Regions from separate parts of the Paenibacillus konkukensis genome, predicted to be linked through region 3. Evidence: riboswitches for the same ligand, from Rfam matches in the RefSeq annotation. Region 3 holds a riboswitch; each other region holds the start of a gene.
What was found. A riboswitch is a leader RNA that binds a small molecule or an ion and turns the genes downstream of it on or off. The one in region 3 is predicted to bind ZMP and ZTP.
Positions count from the first base shown of each region.

Region 1 (5,964 bases), 1.3 Mb from region 3:
GACGAAGCGGGAGATGCTTGTTGTCATAATGCTAATAAGGTCCGGAAGACAGCTGCGCGCATCTCTCCAGGGCAGGCTTTGTAAAGCAGGCGATCGGTTCCGGGAGGTCATTCAACGGAAACCAGCCTATGCCGCCGATAGCTTCCGGCTCCAAGTTACGGGCCGTGCCTTGGACGCCTTCGGCCTTGTAGATAATAGAGATCCAATGCTCGCCGTTATCCGGCCTTATCGTTTCGGCTGTGCACAGCATCGCGACGCGCTTCAGATCAAGACCGACTTCTTCGTTTACTTCGCGGAGGACGGCCTGCTCCAACGATTCATACAGCTCCAGCTTGCCTCCGGGGATGCTCCATGTTCCGGCTTCGGGATGTTTTTTGCGCAAAACCAGCAGCACCTGCCGCTCGGGATTTAGTATGACCGCGCCGACGCCGATGCGGGGGGATGAGATGCTCATAATCGGATTCCTCCTGCGATAAATGGGATGTAAGACTCATTCCGGCATTATATCACAGCATCCCGATGCCCGGCTGGGCGCCCGAAGGCATGTTTCCCTACTCGTCCGCATATGTTGATTAGGAACGGGACAGGGGGTAAGGGGATATGGATTGGGCAACGCCGCTAATGCTGGGGCAATTCATTGCAATATTCATTATGGCTGTCGCCCTCGGGCTGGACGCGCTGTCGCTGGGCATAGGGATTGGCATGAAGGGCATACGGAAGCTGGATATTTTGAAGCTTAGCGTAGTGATCGCTTTGTTCCATATGCTCATGCCCCTGCTGGGGATGTTTATGGGGAGCTATGTCAGCTCGCTGCTCGGCGGCATAGCTACCAAGGCCGGCGGAGCCCTGCTCCTGCTGCTTGGCGTACATATGGTATACAGCTCCCTAAAGGGAGAAGAGACGAGGTCGATCGATCACCGGACGCTATGGGGGATTACGCTGTTTGCGCTTAGCGTCAGCATCGATTCGTTCTCCGTCGGCGTATCGCTCGGCATGTTCGCCGGCGATATGGCGCTCACCGTGGTGATGTTCGGTACGGTCGGAGGGATGATGTCTATAATCGGCCTGCTGCTCGGCAGCAAAATGGGACGCTGGATAGGCGAATATGGGGAAGCCATGGGAGGCGTTATCCTGCTGGCTTTCGGCCTGCATTTTTTACTATAAGCTTGGCTTTGCCAAAAATGGATGATCTCGCTGCCCCTATTTGCAGCGTTTTAAGGTACAATGATGTTAATGTACAATTTGAGAAAAAGGCAGGGAATCCCCATGAATCGAATCTTATTCGTTTGCACAGGCAACACCTGCCGCAGTCCGATGGCCGAAGGGATTCTTAGGAGGATGCTGGAGGAGCACGATTTGCGGCATATTGAAGTTCGCTCGGCCGGGGTTGCGGCATTCGACGGGTCGCCCGTGTCCAATCACGCCGCCTCGGTTTTAAAAGAAAAAGGCTTTGACGACAGCATCACCTCCAACGCTTTGACGAAGCCGCTAATGGAATGGGCCGATGTGATTTTGACGATGACTTCCGGCCATAAACAGCATGCGATCGGAAAATATCCGGAGCATATGGACAAAATTTTTACGCTGAAGGAGTTCGTCGAGGACGACCCGGGAGCGGCCGAGCGCATTGCCGAAATGGAGCGGCTGATTGCCGATCTTCAGGTTAAGCGCGCTTTGTCCCAGCAAGTTACGGACGAGGAGCGGGCGCGGATTTTAACGCTGGAACGCAAGCTGCCCGACTATGATATCGCCGACCCGTTCGGAGGCCCGTTATCGCTGTACCGCGAGTGCGCCGCCGAAATTGAAGGGGCGCTTGTCAAGCTGATTGCGAAGCTTAAAAATTAAACGCGCAGGTTCGCGCTTAGAGCCGTTTTAGGCTTTACAGGAAACGTCATTTCCGTTATGATAAGGGTACATGAACAGACCCGGTGTAACTGGCGACGAGTGGGAGTAACCACAGTGGAGCATCGGGGTATACGGCCGGTCGCCTGGGCAAAGAGCATCGTCGTGCTGATATCAGCACGCAGTATGCTCTTTTTTCGTGTTTCAGCCATATTTCGGGTATAATGAAGCTAACTATGGTTAGGAGGCTAAAGACACATGAAAATTGCAATGGGAGCAGACCACGCGGGAGTTCGTTTGAAGGATGAATTGATTGGGTTTATCGAATCGCTCGGGCATCAGGTCACCGATCTGGGCTGTAATTGTTCGGATTCCGTCGATTATCCGGATTATGCGATTGCGGTATGCGATCAAGTCGTTGCCGGCCAAGCGGACAAAGGGATTCTGATCTGCGGAACGGGGATCGGCATGACGATCGCCGCGAACAAGGTGCCGGGCATTCGCTGTGCGCTGGTTCACGACTTATTCTCCGCTAAAGCGACGCGAGAGCACAACGATACGAATGTGCTTGCGATGGGCGAGAGAGTGATCGGGCCGGGAGTCGCGCAGGAGATTGTGAAAATCTGGCTCGAAACCGAATTTTCGCAAGGGGAACGCCATCAAAACCGGATCAATAAAGTCAAAGCATTGGAAGACAAGTACGCGATTCATCCTTAAGCGGGCAGCTTGACAGGAAGAGGCGATGATCTTGAACAACAGCGAACATTCCGGTCTTGACGTATCAACCGTTTCCGACGCACTGGATTTTGGCGCGATTCGCGCTCCGATGGAACAAGCGCTTCGCGAGCTGGTCCGGGCGGGCGGCATTCAGCCGGGGCAAATTGTCGTGTTCGGGACAAGCACGAGCGAGGTGCTCGGCAAGCACATCGGCACATCCGGAACGGAGCGGGTTGCCGAGCAGTTGTTTGCCGCAATAGAGACGGTGCGTGCCGAATCCGGCTTTTACCCCGCGTTTCAATGCTGCGAGCATCTGAACCGCGCGCTGGTCGTGGAGCGGGCAGCAATGCGGGAGTATCGGCTAGAGCAGGTTGCGGTCGTACCGGTGCCCCGCGCCGGCGGTTCTATGGCCTCCTACGCTTTCAAGCATCTGAAGGACGCCTTAGTCGTGGAGACGATCGAAGCCCATGCCGGTATCGATATCGGCGGCACGCTGATCGGCATGCATCTGAAGCGGGTGGCGGTCCCTCTTAGACCGTCCATACGGATGATCGGTCAAGCGTATGTGCAGATGGCCTATACGCGTCCTAAGCTGATTGGCGGCGCTCGGGCCGTCTATACGGCGGAACCGGACGGCGAGGGGACGTGCTCCTGACCGCTTGCCGGCCGCCGGAGGAACGAATCGGTTTATAACATAAAAGGCAATACCTGCATGAACAGGATTCATTTTAAATCTATCTCATGATCATAAAGGAGGATTTATCCGTGGAACAATTACGCAAACAAGACCCGAAAATCGTCGAGGCTATGAATCTTGAAATTGGCCGCCAGCGCGATAAAATCGAACTGATCGCTTCCGAAAACTTTGTCAGCGAAGCCGTTATGCAAGCTATGGGCACCGTCCTGACGAACAAATATGCCGAAGGTTATCCGGGCAGACGCTACTACGGCGGCTGCGAATACGTCGACATCGTCGAAGAGATCGCACGCGACCGCGCTAAAGAATTGTTCGGCGCAGAACATGCGAACGTGCAGCCTCACTCCGGCGCGCAAGCGAACATGGCGGTTTATTTGGCTGCGCTGCAGCCCGGAGATACCGTGCTCGGCATGAACCTGGCGCACGGCGGCCATTTGACGCACGGCAGCCCGGTCAACGCTTCCGGTCTCTTGTACAACTTCGTCGCTTACGGCGTCAGAGAATCCGATTCCCGGATCGATTATGACGAAGTCCGCAAAGCGGCGTTCAAGCATAAGCCCCGCATGATCGTTGCCGGAGCGAGCGCTTATCCGCGTATGATCGACTTCGAAGCATTGGGCCAGATCGCTAACGATGTCGGCGCTCTCTTGATGGTCGATATGGCGCACATCGCCGGCCTTGTAGCGGCAGGCTTGCACCAGAATCCGGTTCCTTACGCTCATTTCGTCACGACGACGACGCACAAGACGCTGCGCGGTCCTCGCGGCGGTATGATCCTGTGCCGCAAGCCATGGGCGGCGGCTATCGATAAAGCGGTATTCCCGGGCACGCAAGGCGGACCGCTGATGCATACGATCGCGGCCAAAGCCGTATCGTTCGGCGAAGCGCTGCAGCCTGAATTCAAAACGTATGCGCAAAACGTCGTCAACAACGCCAAAACGCTGGCCGAGTCGTTGATCGCCGAAGGCGTCGATCTCGTATCCGGCGGTACCGACAACCACTTGATGCTGATCGACCTGCGCAATTTGAACATCAGCGGTAAAGACGCCGAGCATCTGCTTGACGAAGTGGGCGTTACGGTCAACAAAAACGCGATCCCGTTCGATCCGGCGAAGCCGATGATCACAAGCGGTATCCGCGTGGGCACTCCGGCCGCTACATCCCGCGGCATGGATCAAGAAGCGATGAAGACGATCGCCAAAATTATCGCTTTGACTTTGAAAAATCCTGCCGATGCGGCAGTGCATGACAAAGCGCGCGGCATGGTTAAAGACTTGACCGCTCAATTCCCGCTGTATCCCGGACTTTCTTACTAACATTTAGCCTTGCACAGAGCCGGCGCCGCCGTTTGGTGGCCGTCGGCTCTTTTTGTTGTCGCGGTCGACGCAAGCGGGTGCATTTCCGCGAAAAAAAACAGCTTGTCGGGCAACCCGGTGCTTGTCCAACCCGGAGGCGGTCTAGTACAATGAATACCAGGACTTTACTTTCGTTTTGGAGGAGGAAGGCAACGGATGGATTCGGTACAAACCGCAGGTTACTTTGGGGAATTTGGGGGCAGTTTTATTCCTCCCGAGCTTCAAGAAGTGATGGATTATTTGACGGAGCAGTTCGAGAAATATAAGAACGATCCGGAGTTTGTTCAGGAGTTTCAATACTACTTGAGAGAATACGTCGGCCGGGAAAATCCGCTTACGTATGCCCAGCATTTGACGGAGAAGCTCGGCGGCGCGAAAATTTATTTAAAGCGCGAAGATTTGAACCATACCGGCTCACATAAAATTAACAATGTGCTGGGACAAATTCTGCTTGCCAAGCGGATGGGCGCGAAGCGCATCATCGCGGAAACGGGAGCGGGCCAGCACGGGGTCGCTACGGCGACGGTATGCGCGATGTTCGATATGGATTGCACGATTTATATGGGTGCCGAGGACACGCGCCGCCAGGCTTTGAACGTATTTCGCATGGAGCTGCTGGGAGCGAAGGTGGTTGCCGTAGATAAAGGCCAAGGCAGACTGAAGGATGCGGTGGACGAGGCGCTGGGGGATCTGGTGCAAAACTACCGGAACACCTTCTATTTGCTAGGATCGGCCGTAGGTCCCCATCCGTTCCCGACGATGGTCAAGCATTTTCAATCGGTCATCAGCGAGGAATCCAAACGTCAAATTATGGAGAAGGAAGGCCGGCTGCCGACCGCCGTACTGGCCTGCGCCGGCGGCGGAAGCAACGCGATCGGCTCGTTCGCCCACTACATCGATGAACCGTCGGTTCGTTTGATCGGTGTGGAACCGGACCAGGCGCCGACGTTATCGGAAGGCGTTCCGGGCATTCTGCACGGCTTCAAATGCCTCGTGCTGCTCGATGAGAACGGCGAGCCGCGCAAAACCTACTCGATTGCGGCCGGGCTGGATTATCCGGGCATCGGGCCGGAGCACAGCCATCTGAAGACAAGCGGGCGCGCGGAATATTACACGGTAACGAACGAGGAAGTGCTGAACGCCTTCCAAGTGCTGTCCAAAACCGAAGGCATCATTCCGGCGCTGGAGAGCGCCCATGCCGTAGCCTATGCATTGAAGCTCGCTCCCGAGCTGAGCCGCGACGATATTCTGATCGTTAATCTGTCCGGCCGGGGAGACAAGGATGTGGAACAAGTGTTCCATATGCTGCAGAACCAGTAAGACGTCAATCCATAAGCCCCCTTTCCGCGGCGG
Region 1 covers NZ_CP027059.1:4,292,710-4,298,673, reverse strand. Annotated here, with positions in the region: gene SK3146_RS18495 (NUDIX domain-containing protein) at 32-454, opposite strand; gene SK3146_RS18490 (manganese efflux pump MntP) at 601-1,164, shown strand; gene SK3146_RS18485 (low molecular weight protein arginine phosphatase) at 1,267-1,845, shown strand; ZMP/ZTP riboswitch at 1,921-2,001, shown strand; gene rpiB (ribose 5-phosphate isomerase B) at 2,101-2,559, shown strand; gene SK3146_RS18475 (TIGR01440 family protein) at 2,585-3,214, shown strand; gene glyA (serine hydroxymethyltransferase) at 3,325-4,572, shown strand; gene trpB (tryptophan synthase subunit beta) at 4,768-5,931, shown strand.
Region 1: another riboswitch for ZMP and ZTP. It lies ahead of rpiB (ribose 5-phosphate isomerase B); the one in region 3 lies ahead of SK3146_RS12665 (bifunctional 5,10-methylenetetrahydrofolate dehydrogenase/5,10-methenyltetrahydrofolate cyclohydrolase).

Region 2 (5,964 bases), 2.3 Mb from region 3:
ATCGTCCCCACCTCGCTGTTGGACCCCGAAATCCCCCCGAACAGATTCTCGATGACCTTAAACTTGATGTCCAGCTTCGCGTAGACGTCCTGCCCCTTCACATGATCCAAATCCGATAAGTAACGCAGCACGGAAACGACCTTCCCTTGATTGCTGACAATATTGCTTTCATAAGCGTTGGTGACAATAATTTTGCCCTTCCGCAGTTTATCCGCAGGCAGTTCGCCGAGCAGCTTGTCAAGGTATCCGGTATTGGCGCCGGTGCTGCTGTAAACCCTTCCATTAACGCCCGTGACCGAAATGCCGACGAGCTGCCCGTTCATCAGCAGGTTCTGATCCATCGCTTGCTGCATATAGTTGGCGTCGTCGATAAATTCCAGATTGCTCTGCACGTTCTTCTTCTCCAAAATCCGCTTCAAGCGGTTATCCGTCAAATAAAAATAAGAATAACGCGATATGTTGGAAAAAAAATCGGATACGATCAGGTTGGTCCGCTTGTTCAATTGATTCATAATATCTTCGTAGCTGCGCTTCGTTTGGTTGTAAAAATCGAGCCCCAATATAAACAGCGCGGACAAAACGGGAATTAAAATAATGACGAGATACGATAGCATAAGCTTGTTCTGAAACGAGCTGGCCGGAAGCTTCATCTTCACCCTGCTTCTTCCCTTCTACGATATAGAGACCAGGCGGCGTTATGCTGTTATGCGCGGTCATAGTAAACTTATTATATACTACGGACCTAGCCGCTCGCGCAAATGTAAAATAATCCCACGCCTTCTTATTCCCAGCCGTACTCGTAAAAAGCCGTCGGGTATTTGCCCAATACTAGCGTCTCGCCAGCCTTGCGAAATCCCAAGCTTTCGTAGAACGCGCAAAGCTTGGGCCTGTCTGCGGCACAGTCCAGCCGTACCCGCCGCAAGCCCTTCTCACGGGCATAGGCGATAGTCCAACCGACGATTCTTCTGGACAAGCCCGTTCCCGCATAGGCCCGGCGCACGCACAGCTTGTGCAGCCGGAGCGCGTCTGCCTGCGGACCGTCTGGCTGGCCCCCGTCTAGGCCGGCTTGCACAATCACGGCACCCGCCGCCTGTCCATTCACATAGGCGACGTACAGCCCTTCCCGGCCGTAGGCTGCAGCGATGGACTCCGCCGTCACCTGCCGCTTCGTGCACATTGCCGCTCCCCGATCGGCGAGCCAGAACGCCCCTTCCTCCAGGATCGAAGCGAATGTCTCCCGCTCCTCTTCGCTCACCGCGGGCCGGATCGTCAGAGCCGATTCCGCCGTCTCATCGCGGGCAAGCCGTCTGACGAACGTAACCCGGTGGTAACCGGACCTGAAGAAATCGATTTCATGGCTTGTTTGAAAATAACCGATACTGCGATAAAAACAAAGCGTCCCTTCATTGCCGGGATGCCCCAGCGTATGCAGAAACACCTGCTCCGCTCCCTCGCTGCGAAGCCGCTCTTCGACGAATCGCAGCAGCGCTCTTCCCGTCCCTTGACGTCCATACCGAGATGAAACGACCACTCCGACGATCTCGTACATCCCGGCTTCCTGATTGAACACATAGCCCGCATGGCCGACAATCAGCCGCTCCCCCTCCGACACGGCGACGGCATAGCCGCATGCGTTTCGGTTTTTCGTACGCAAATGGTCCGCCCAGCGGGACGGATAGCGCTCCCTCACAAACTTCGGATATTGCAGCGGATAGTCCGCCATCATCGCCTCTACCTCACGGATGTCTTCTGCTTGCAGCCAGCGAATGTTCATTCGAATTTCCTCCTTCTCCTATTCATTCACAGTAAAAGTTAAATAACGGCAAATTCCCGTTGCTCCCGGCAACGTCGACCTGTTCCCCGCCGTTCTCGGGAACCGTTGCTCCTGCGTGCCCGGGAAAACGAAAAAAAGTATCCGGTCCATAATAGACCGAATACTTCGCCCAGGCGTACGGCTCATCCGCTGCGCGCTCCCTCATGGTTCCCCATGCTCCGCCAGTCGCGCGCAGTCCGTTTTTCATTAATCTTTTTATATCAGAAAATTCAGATAATAGCAATCCTTATTTTACAGCTCGGCCCGGTAAATGCAAGGCATCCCTTCCCGGTCGGACGTAAAAATAACGAAGGAGCTGTCGGGAGCAAACGACGGGTGAGGATGGGCGTCCTGCGTGTTGCCGTAGCCTTTCCAGCTGGTGCCGTGAGAGCACAGCTTCTCCTCGGTCCGCTTCTGTACATCGACGAGATAAATGAAATGCTCCTCCGGCAGCTGGCCGTCGCCGACGATGAACGTATGATCCCGGTTGGAAATAAAATGGCAGTACTTGGAGCATTCCATCCAAATCTCTTCCTTCAGCGTCGCGGGATCGATAAACCGGATGCTCTCCTTCAGTCCCTGCTCGTGATGGCGGTAAACAAACGCAAACCTGGAGCCGTCGGCGAGCCAATATTCATGCGTGATCAGCTCTTCATGCGTTTGCGGCTTCGCGCAGCGCATATTCGAGCCGTCGGCTTGAATCAGCCACAGCCTCGCGTCGATCCGGTTCCACGGCCCTTCGTGGCAGAACAGGATCGTCGACGGATCGCCCGGCCGAATCTGCGGATGACCGAGCCAGCAATGCGGCTCTTCATGAACGACATGGGAAGTGCGGCGCTCGATGTCCACATAGACGATCCGGCAGTGCGGCCTCGCCGCCCACTGCGGTTCGAAGGTCGACCAATCGCCCCGTTCGGGCACGACATCCCGCTCGTTCATCTCGGTCAGCACCAGGTAACGGTCGTCCGGGCTCAATCCCGGATTGGCGTTCGCCTGCCAGCCGGCCGGCGTCTCATAGATCGTCTCCTCGCTCAAGGAAGCCAAATCCATCCGGATTACGCGCTGATCCCGGCAAAAGATCAAATGCTTGTCGTCGCTCGTAAGCGAGCAGCTGAAATCATGGACGCCGCCGCCTTCGGTCAGCTGCACCGCCGTGCCGTCGTGCAAATCCATCTTGTACAGCTGGCGCGCTCCATCGCCTTCTCTGTCGCTGGCGTAAATAAGATAACGGCTATCGTCCGTCACCATTTTATAATAAAAATAAGGGTGGTGGCTCATATACTCCGGCGACGTGAGCCTGGTTACCTTGCGGCCGGTGTATGCGTCCGTATATTCGGCAAACTCATTGGTTACCACAGTTCCTTTGGACATATGAAGCTCCCCTTTCTTCGCGTTTGCTATGGCTGAAGCATCTCCTGCTTCGGCGCGGGTTTAAGCGGCAGGCTCAGCCGCAGCGTCCCGCCGCCGTCCGTATGCCATTCGGCATGCACGCGCGGACGGCGCTCAGCCGCTTCGGCGGCCTCCGGAGCCGCAGCGCCGGGGCCCTCCGGCTTCCTCTCGGCCGAAGCCGAAACAGCGGCGGCGGCGCGCTCCGGCACGGCGGACGCGTTCAGCCCCGCCGGCTCCGCTGCGCTGCCCAGACGCAGGGCGAACACGAGCAGCGCCTGCTCCATGCCGCGAAAATCGAAGCGCTTCCTGGCTCCGGCGTAGATCACATAGTCTACGCATAATTTGCCTTCGTCCGCGCTTATCTTCCATTCGGGGCGTTCGCCGTCGAAGGCAGCGAACAAAACCTGCGCCTGCACGGCAAGCCCGCGATCCAGCCGCACGTTCGCCGTCCGCAGATCCGCCCCTCCGCGCGTTGCGGCGGCGCTGCCGCTAGCGGCTTCAAGCGCGGTGCCCGCTTCAGCGGCGGCTTCGCTCCAAGCGTCGGTCAAATCCGCCGCAACGCCTTCCTGACTGCCGCCGAATTCCAACCGCAGCCGCAGGTCGGACGCCTCGATCGTCCCGTCGATCGGATCGAGCCCGATATGGGTGTCCCCGCCGTCCGTGCAGAAGCCGATGCCGAACAGAACGTCGTTTTGCAGCTGCTCGCCGTAGAAGACGGCCGACGAATAATCGTATCCGTCGTGCAAAAAACGCAGATGCATATAGGTAAAGCCTTCCCCGTTCGGCACATAGGCGAGCAGATTGCGCCGCTGATTCCACATGACGTCCCTGCTGAACGTGCCGAGGCTGATCCGCTCGTCCTTGTAGGTCGTCGCCGTATTCACCGGCTCACCGGCGGCGCTTCTCTGCACGACCTGCCTGAATTCCCCGGTTTGCGCCTGGCGGAAAGCGGATATGTACGCTTCGGGGCAGCGAATCCCGCTGCCGTACCAATCGAGATTGTAGGCGAACCGTTCTTCGGGAAGCAGCGACAGCGAGCCCGGACACGCCAGCTCGAGGAAGGAGCGGACCGCATCCGTCATCGCCGTGCTGTAGCTGCGGCTGTGCGGGCCGGACCATTCGCCCGTCGGCACGTGATAATGCTCGGCGACCATTCTCCAGGCGACATCGAGCATATCGGCGCTCAGCTGCTTCGCTTCCTCCAGACCGGTCGACGTATGGATGCTCGACAACTCCTGAATCGCGACGACCGTATAGGTCGGGCTGTTGAATTCCTGGAATGTTCCAAGCTCCTTCGTATAGTCGCTGAACTTGCGCAGACGCTCCAAGCCGTAGTCCCGGTAACGCTCTTCCCCGTACACTTCGCCGGCAATCAGCGTCACGAACGCTCCCATAATGGCTATATTCGTATAGCCGGGGCCGACGTTGCGCTTCATGATCGCATCGCATGCGCAGTATACGGCGTGGCGCAGCCGCTCTCTCAGCTCCGCGCTAAAGCGCTGTCCGTGGCGCTGCTCCGCCAGCACAAGCCGCTTGCCGCAGAAGTCGGCCCAGTTCCAGTCGGGCGGCGCCATCATGGACAGCGGCTCCTCCAGAAACCACGACCAAATGCCGAAGGTCGCGTTCTCGCGGTTTTGATCCTGGAGGCCGATGACCTTGCCGATAATATCCGACGCCCGGGCGGCCAGCGCTTCGTCCTCCGAGTCGAGCAGCCCCAGCGCGTAGACAAGCGCCGCCAAGGTCGGATGCGTATGCGTCACCTGCTCCCGCTTCAGCGTCGTATGGTAGCCGGGAGAACTGAACGGCCTGCGAACCATCTTCAGCTCCGGATTGTAGTCGGGATGCCAGCGCTCCAGCTCCTTAAACAGCATGCGATGATGGTCGATCGTCATAGGTTTCCACTCCTTATTTATATCATTAATATTTAATGACATTAATTTGTTAGAGAGAGACGTCCGTTATCCTGTCCGCAGCGGAACTGCCGCCGTGACGGAACGCCTCATGATCGCTACTGCGGCGGCGCCTCGGCTTTAACCGGCCGTCGTGCGCCACAGGTTGCCGCATCACTGCCCCTTCAAATTTTTCTGATACCATTCTTGCGCCAGCTTGTCGACATTATCCCCGCCAAGACGCTTCCATTCCTTGCGCAGCTGCTCCATCCCCCACTGCGGCGTGTACTGCGTTCCTCCGGTAATGACCTTCGTCTCAATTTCTTCCGACAGCGGAGCGAACGACGTTTGAATTTCGCTCAACTCAGGGAACGTAGGGTTGAACGGAATGTCCCGACGGAATTTATTTTTCATCGCTACCGTCAGCGATTCGCCCTGCAACTTGGCGTACTCTTGCGAGATGGTATCCTGGGCCGCCATAATCGCGAAATCTTCCGGCTTCGGACTGTATTGATCGAGCACGGCGTACTCAGGAGCATAGATGATCTCCTTTTTGTTCTTCTCGGCGTCGATCGCTTGCGGAACCCCGTTCACCAGCTTGTAGTGCACGCCTTCTTGACCGAAGCGGACGTCGAACCAGTTTTTGTCGATCATCCAGTCGAGCAGCTTGATGGCGGCTTGCGGGTCCTTCATATTTTTGTTGAAAACGATCAGCTTGTTGGCAGGCGGCTCTTGGTACAGACCGAACTTGCCGTATTTCGTGGAGACGGGCTCGAAGGGAACGAGCTTCGCATCCGGCACGTTTTGCTTCAGCTCGCGGTACTCCGATGGAATATTCCAGCTTGCAAAATAAACGCCCGCCTTGCCCGTAAC
Region 2 covers NZ_CP027059.1:679,461-685,424, forward strand. Annotated here, with positions in the region: gene SK3146_RS02895 (sensor histidine kinase) at 1-650, opposite strand, end outside; gene SK3146_RS02900 (GNAT family N-acetyltransferase) at 782-1,774, opposite strand; ZMP/ZTP riboswitch at 1,935-2,013, opposite strand; gene SK3146_RS02905 (oligogalacturonate lyase family protein) at 2,066-3,184, opposite strand; gene SK3146_RS02910 (hypothetical protein) at 3,211-5,094, opposite strand; gene SK3146_RS02915 (extracellular solute-binding protein) at 5,266-5,964, opposite strand, start outside.
Region 2: another riboswitch for ZMP and ZTP. It lies ahead of SK3146_RS02900 (GNAT family N-acetyltransferase); the one in region 3 lies ahead of SK3146_RS12665 (bifunctional 5,10-methylenetetrahydrofolate dehydrogenase/5,10-methenyltetrahydrofolate cyclohydrolase).

Region 3 (5,964 bases):
GGCCAATTCCATCCGGGACAAACCGTGACCGGCACGGAGCTGGTGCAGATCGTGTCCAAGGCGCTAAGCCGCGACGCAAAATCCGTGAATTACTGGTCGGAGAGCTTCGGTTCGGCCGATCATTCTGTCACCCGCGGCGAGGCGGCATATCTGTTGAATATCGCGCGTCAAGCGATCCCTTCGGCCGACGCCCAAATAACGAGCGTTCGCTCGCTGAACGCCATTACGCTGATCGTCACCTTCGACGCCCCGTTAACGGCCGAAAATGAACTGTTCGCCAAAGCGAAAGAAGATTTCGCCTTTAACGACGGGCTTGCGTTAACCAACCTGCCGCGGCTCAAAACGGGATCGGTCGCCACTTATATCGTGCCGACCTCCGTTCAAAAGCCGGATACGACATATACGTTGACGTATAAAGGCAAGGAGGCCGGGACGTTTACCGGCAGCGCCCAGAAGCTGGACATGACCGAGGCAAGGCAGGTTACCGGCGATACGTTCGAATTGGAAGCACTCAAGACGAACGGAGTCGTAGACTACGGATATGTCATCTCCGCTTACAGCGCCGGCCGCGGAGCCGATGCGTTCGTGCTGGATGAAAACAACAGCGCAGACGGCCGCACTTACCAGATCATTTCCTCCGGTCAGGCAAGAGAAGTCACGATCACGCCGGAAGGCGGACAGCCGATCGTAGCGAGGTATGTTCCGTTCACCCAATCGACGGACGGTAAGCAAGAGCCTAAATTCCGCTTGCCTGAAGGCCAGACGCTGCAGCCGGGAACGAAATATACCGTAACCTCGGATTGGGCGCAGATGGCGAGCCCGACATTTACAGCCAAGGAGATTGCTCCGCTGGAAATCGCCAAGGCTGAGGCTATCAGCGAAACCTCGATCGCCGTTACTTTGTCCGAGGACCCGCAGGACGAGCTGTTCTCCGGACGCAGTGTGGAATTGACCGATGCCGACGGCCATAAGCTGACCGCAACGTATAAATATTCGAGCCGCAAAGGCGCAACGGGAATATTCGATCTGACGCAGGACGGCAAGCTGGCCAAAGGGGCCTCGTATACCGTCGTTCCGGTTGGCGATTGGGCCGTATCGTCCGAAGTAGGGCTGAAGGCGTGAGAATAACGTCGCTTCAAGCGGCAGGAGACAACGCTGAACGGGCCGCATTTTAAGCGGAGCTGAATCAATGAAATAAGAAAGGCGTGCTATTCGGAGCTTCCGGGCACGTCTTTTTGCTATTTTGGGAGATAATGCCGGGACAGTCTCGTTGCGCAGAGGAAGCGAGCTGGAAATAAATTGGACTTTACAATGCGTTTCAAATCGAGTTAAAATAAGGTATAACTAAATAGTAGTTAATGTCGCTGAGTTTTCTTTTTTAAGAAAAACGGGGGACCCAAGTATCATGGGGTGAATCAATGTGCAGTCAACTGCATGTTGTAGGGCGAATTCTCACTGCCCGAATCCGACAGCTAACCTCGTAAGCGGAGTGGGAAGGATAGATTTGCTTATTAAAGCACAAGGTCTACCCTTGTGCTTTTCGTGCACCCTCCAAGCAAAAAAAGTCTTCCCGCCTCAACTGTTGTACAATTTGAGAGGAGGATTTCACATGGTCTACAAAGAAAAGCTGCTGCATTTGTTGGATGGATTGAACGAGCTGGATCAGAAGGCTGCCTATGAATATATTCAATCGCTTGCCAGACGCAGCTCGAACAAGGCAGAGAGTAAAGAAGTCGTCCACTTGTACGGTAAGGATTATTTTATCGTACCGGATTGATGGAAGTCTTGCCCTTCGCACGTTCTTTGATGAAATGAAACGCTAGTTTTATGCATAAGAGAAGGATCGCCTGATCTGCCGAAGCCAAGCCGCTTGGGAGAGAGGTGATCCTTTTTTGTTGTTGACTAGGACAAGTTTCCGTGATTAAGATTGTCCCCGGATTCTGCGCCGTACTGTCTCCAGCACTTCGCTCCTAGCGTTTTGAATATGCTGCATGCATCTGGCGGCTTGTTCCGCGTACCCATGCTTGGCATCGCTGTCCTTCATCGACGCGAGGTTAATATCTACGGTAAGCAGAGCGGATTGCGCCGCCGCTTCAAACAGAATCGCTCCGATGCCCAGATCGGAGATAACGTTCTTGTTGCAGGCTTCGGCAATGCTGCAAGTGTGCTGCATCGCCTGGCTGCAGACGTCCATAAGGCGAAGCGGCACTTCGACCGCCGCCGCCGTCGCTTGGCCGATCGTCTGCTGCCGCAGCCGTTTTTCTTCATCCGTGCTTTTGGGAAGCTTGAGAGCCTCCATATACGTATCGAAGGAGCGAATATCGTCGGCGAGCAGTTGTTCGCAGACGCTGCTTAAGTCTGTCATTTTTTGAAGAACATCTGTCATTAACGGCTCATGCTCTGCGAACTTTTCTCCCGTTGAGAGATTGCCGACCATAGAGGTCATAGAAGCGCCCAACGCGGCAACCAGAGCGGCTACGCTTCCGCCGCCGGGCGTAGGCTTGGAACTGCCCGTCTGCTGAATAAAGCTGCGAATCGATTGGTCCCATGATATTGCGCTCATCATAGTTCCCCTCCTCTTGCCTGAAGCTGAATGTCGACGGCTTTGAGCAAGTTTTCAAAAAGCAGAGCGGTCGTTAAGGTGCCTACCCCGCCCGGCACCGGCGTGATGGCAGCGACATGCTCCGCCACGTCCTGAGCTACATCGCCGATCATGCGGCCGTTGTCCCCTTCATTGATTCCGGCGTCGATAACGACCAATTCGGAATGAACCAGATGCCGGTTAACGGTTTCGGGACGGCCGACGGCGACGAACGCAATATCGGCATGCCGCAGATGCGCCCCGATGTCCGGCGTGCGGGAGTGGCATACCGTAACGGTCGCTTGCTCCCGCTGCAGCATATGGAACAAGGGGAGGCCTACCGTTTGGCCGCGTCCGACAAGCACGACGTGCTTTCCTGCGAGACGGTAGCCGTAATGCTTGAGCAGCCGGATACAAGCCTGCGGGGTAGCGGGATACAGCCCGATCTCGCCGGTTATTGTAGCCAGCTTGTTATCCGGCGTGATACCGTCGATATCTTTAGCGGGAGAGACGGATTTGACGATTGCTGGTGTATTGAGGTGATCGGGCAGCGGCAGCTCCAGCATCATTCCGTGCACCTCCGGGTCCTTATTTAGGCGGTCGATGAGATCGAGGACTTGCTTCTCGCTTACGTTTTTATCGAAGGTGTGCAGCTGGAACTGTACTCCCAGCTTGTCGGCGACTTTCCGTTTGGCCTGGGCATAGTAGGCCGAGGCCGGATCTCCGTCGACCAGCAGAGCGGCGAGCTGCGGCCGAACTCCCTTGCCGTTCAGCTGCTCGACGCGGGTGCGGACCGCTTCGTATACGAGATCGGCCGCTTCTTTTGCTTTCATCATAACAGTCATTTCGAATACCTCCTGTACTTGAATATCGTAATGAGCGGAGAAAACAAAAAAAGCATTCCAATAACCGCATCGAAGACGCAGCTATTGAAATACTTTTCCCAGGCGAACGGCACGTTCCTATTGTATGCTCCCTTGTGGTTGATTCCACTTTCATCGCCAGTCACATACAACCTATTTATATGTAAGTGTAACAAATTGCAGCGGGGATGGGAAGTGGGCAAAATATTCGAAAATGATGCTTAATCGCTTTATTGCGGCTGCGGATCGCCGGACCGGCGACGGCCGGCGCTGTTTTCGCTGCGATCAGAGCGCTGCGTTGCGGGATGCCAAGCGAAGCTCGATCTCCCGGATGAATTCCCGGGCCGCTGCCGCCAAACGCTGCTCCAGCTCTTCCGCAAGCTCGAAAGAGCCGTCTTCGTTGCGCTTAACCTGGGAATCCAAAGCAAACACGCCGGCGAGCTGGGTTCTGGCGCCTAACGCAGCAAGAACGGGTTTGAGCGCATATTCCAGAGCGAGCAGATGAGCGATTGTGCCGCCGATGGCGACGGGAAAAATGACTTTGCCTTCCAGACCTTTTTGCGGAATCAAATCGAGGAAGGTTTTGATCACACCGGTATAAGATGCCTTATAGATCGGCGTAGCGACGATAACCGCATCCGCTTCGGCGACGCTTTGATTGGCGGCGACGATCGCCGGGCTTTCGAAATTCGTATAGATCAGATCCTCCGGCGGCAGATTGCGCACGTCGATTGTGGCGATATCGAGGGAAGCGGCGTTCAAATGGGTCTGAACGGCTTGCAGCACTCCATTCAAGCGGGAGCTTGCTGACGGGCTGCCGGAAATGACGGTTACTTTGGACATAAGTTTCACTCTCCTAAAAATATGGTTTGGAAACATGGAATCCGGCCGGATTAATCGTTCCCGCGCAGCGCAAAAAAGACTCCGGCCCTTACAAGGGGGAGTCTCCAGTCGTCTGGTCGACTTACTTATGACTCCTCCGACTCGGGTTCGGCTTGCAGCCTGTTTTTTCTTGAAAAATCGGATGCGATAAAGGAGGCTTTACGAATGTTACGTAAATCGTAGCATTGCTCCACAATAGGCGTCAAGAAGAAAGTTGATAAAATAGATAAGAATTATTGGTTTTATGCTGTGAGCAGAAGATTTACGTTCCTTACGAAAAATATTGTTTGTAGAGAGTTTACATTTTTAAACTTTGTGATAATATAGAAATATTCAGAATGTTCAATAAGCGATGAAGAGAATCCACGCAGCGGCTCTTATGTCCAGAGAGCAGGGGGAAAGCTGAAACCTTTGCCGTAATCCGCTAACGTGCCGTCATCTCCGAGCTTTCGCTCGAAAGCCTGTCGGTCGGCTGTATATCAGCCGGATGGGCAAGTAGTCCCGAACGGAATAGCACACGTTATCGTGCTGTAGGTAAGGAGCATCCTTACCTCATGAGACCGCTATCGCAAGATGAGCGGTGAATCAGGGTGGTACCGCGAAATTGACCCCTTTCGTCCCTATGTACGGCATGAATATGCCGTCGTCAGGATGGAAGGGGTTTACTGTTTTCCTAAGCTCAGTTTTTAAACTTATAAAAGCGATGAAGAGAATAAGCGCAGCGGCACTTATGCCCAGAGAGCAGGGGGAAAGCTGAAACCTTTGCCATAATCCGTTAGCGCATTGTCATCTCGGAGCTTTCGCTCGAAAACCTGTCGGTCGGCTGTTCATCGGTCCGGTAGGCGAGTAGTCCCGAACGTCAGTAGCACACGTTATCGTGCTGTAGGTAAGGAGTGACCTTACCTCATGAGACCGCCGTCGCGAGATGAGCGGTGAACCAGGGTGGTACCGCGAAAATAACCCCTTTCGTCCCTATGTCCGGCGTAGCTATGCCGGCAGCAGGATGGAGGGGGTTTGATGTTTTTCTGGCTCAATTTTAAATGAAAAAAGCGATGAAGAGAATAAGCGCAGCGGCACTTATGCCCAGAGAGCAGAGGGAAAGCTGAAACCTTTGCCGTAATCCGTTAGCGCGTTGTCATCTCGGAGCTTTCGCTCGAAAGCCTGTCGGTCGGCTGTTCATCGGTCCGGTAGGCGAGTAGTCCCGAACGGAATAGCACACGTTATCGTGCCGCAGGTAAGGAGCTTCCTTACCTCGTAAGGCCGCCGTCGCGAGACGAGTGGCGAATCAGGGTGGTACCGCGGAAAATAACCCCTTTCGTCCCTAAAGTACGGCTATTATGCGCCGGCTTGAGATGAGAGGGGATTTTTATTTTATGAGGAGGCACCTACTTATGGAACCTATCCAAACAGATCCGATTCAAACAGCGCCGTTCCGGACCCATTCCGGCGCAGCGGAAACAGGCAGAGCAGGGGCAAGACGAACTGAGAGCAAACGATTCGAACCGAACCGGACAGAAATCGGCGGACCGGACACGAATCGAGCGGACACTCATCGAACGGAGCCGGCCCGCGAAAATGCAGTTCAAGCCGAACGGGCAGCAGCTCAGCCGAATTCAGCGGCGCAGCATCACGCGGCTG
Region 3 covers NZ_CP027059.1:2,962,904-2,968,867, reverse strand. Annotated here, with positions in the region: gene SK3146_RS12680 (S-layer homology domain-containing protein) at 1-1,122, shown strand, start outside; cyclic di-AMP (ydaO/yuaA leader) riboswitch at 1,353-1,502, shown strand; gene SK3146_RS12675 (hypothetical protein) at 1,610-1,777, shown strand; gene SK3146_RS12670 (cyclodeaminase/cyclohydrolase family protein) at 1,922-2,563, opposite strand; gene SK3146_RS12665 (bifunctional 5,10-methylenetetrahydrofolate dehydrogenase/5,10-methenyltetrahydrofolate cyclohydrolase) at 2,563-3,426, opposite strand; ZMP/ZTP riboswitch at 3,516-3,600, opposite strand; gene ssuE (NADPH-dependent FMN reductase) at 3,730-4,287, opposite strand; gene ilvB (biosynthetic-type acetolactate synthase large subunit) at 5,718-5,964, shown strand, end outside.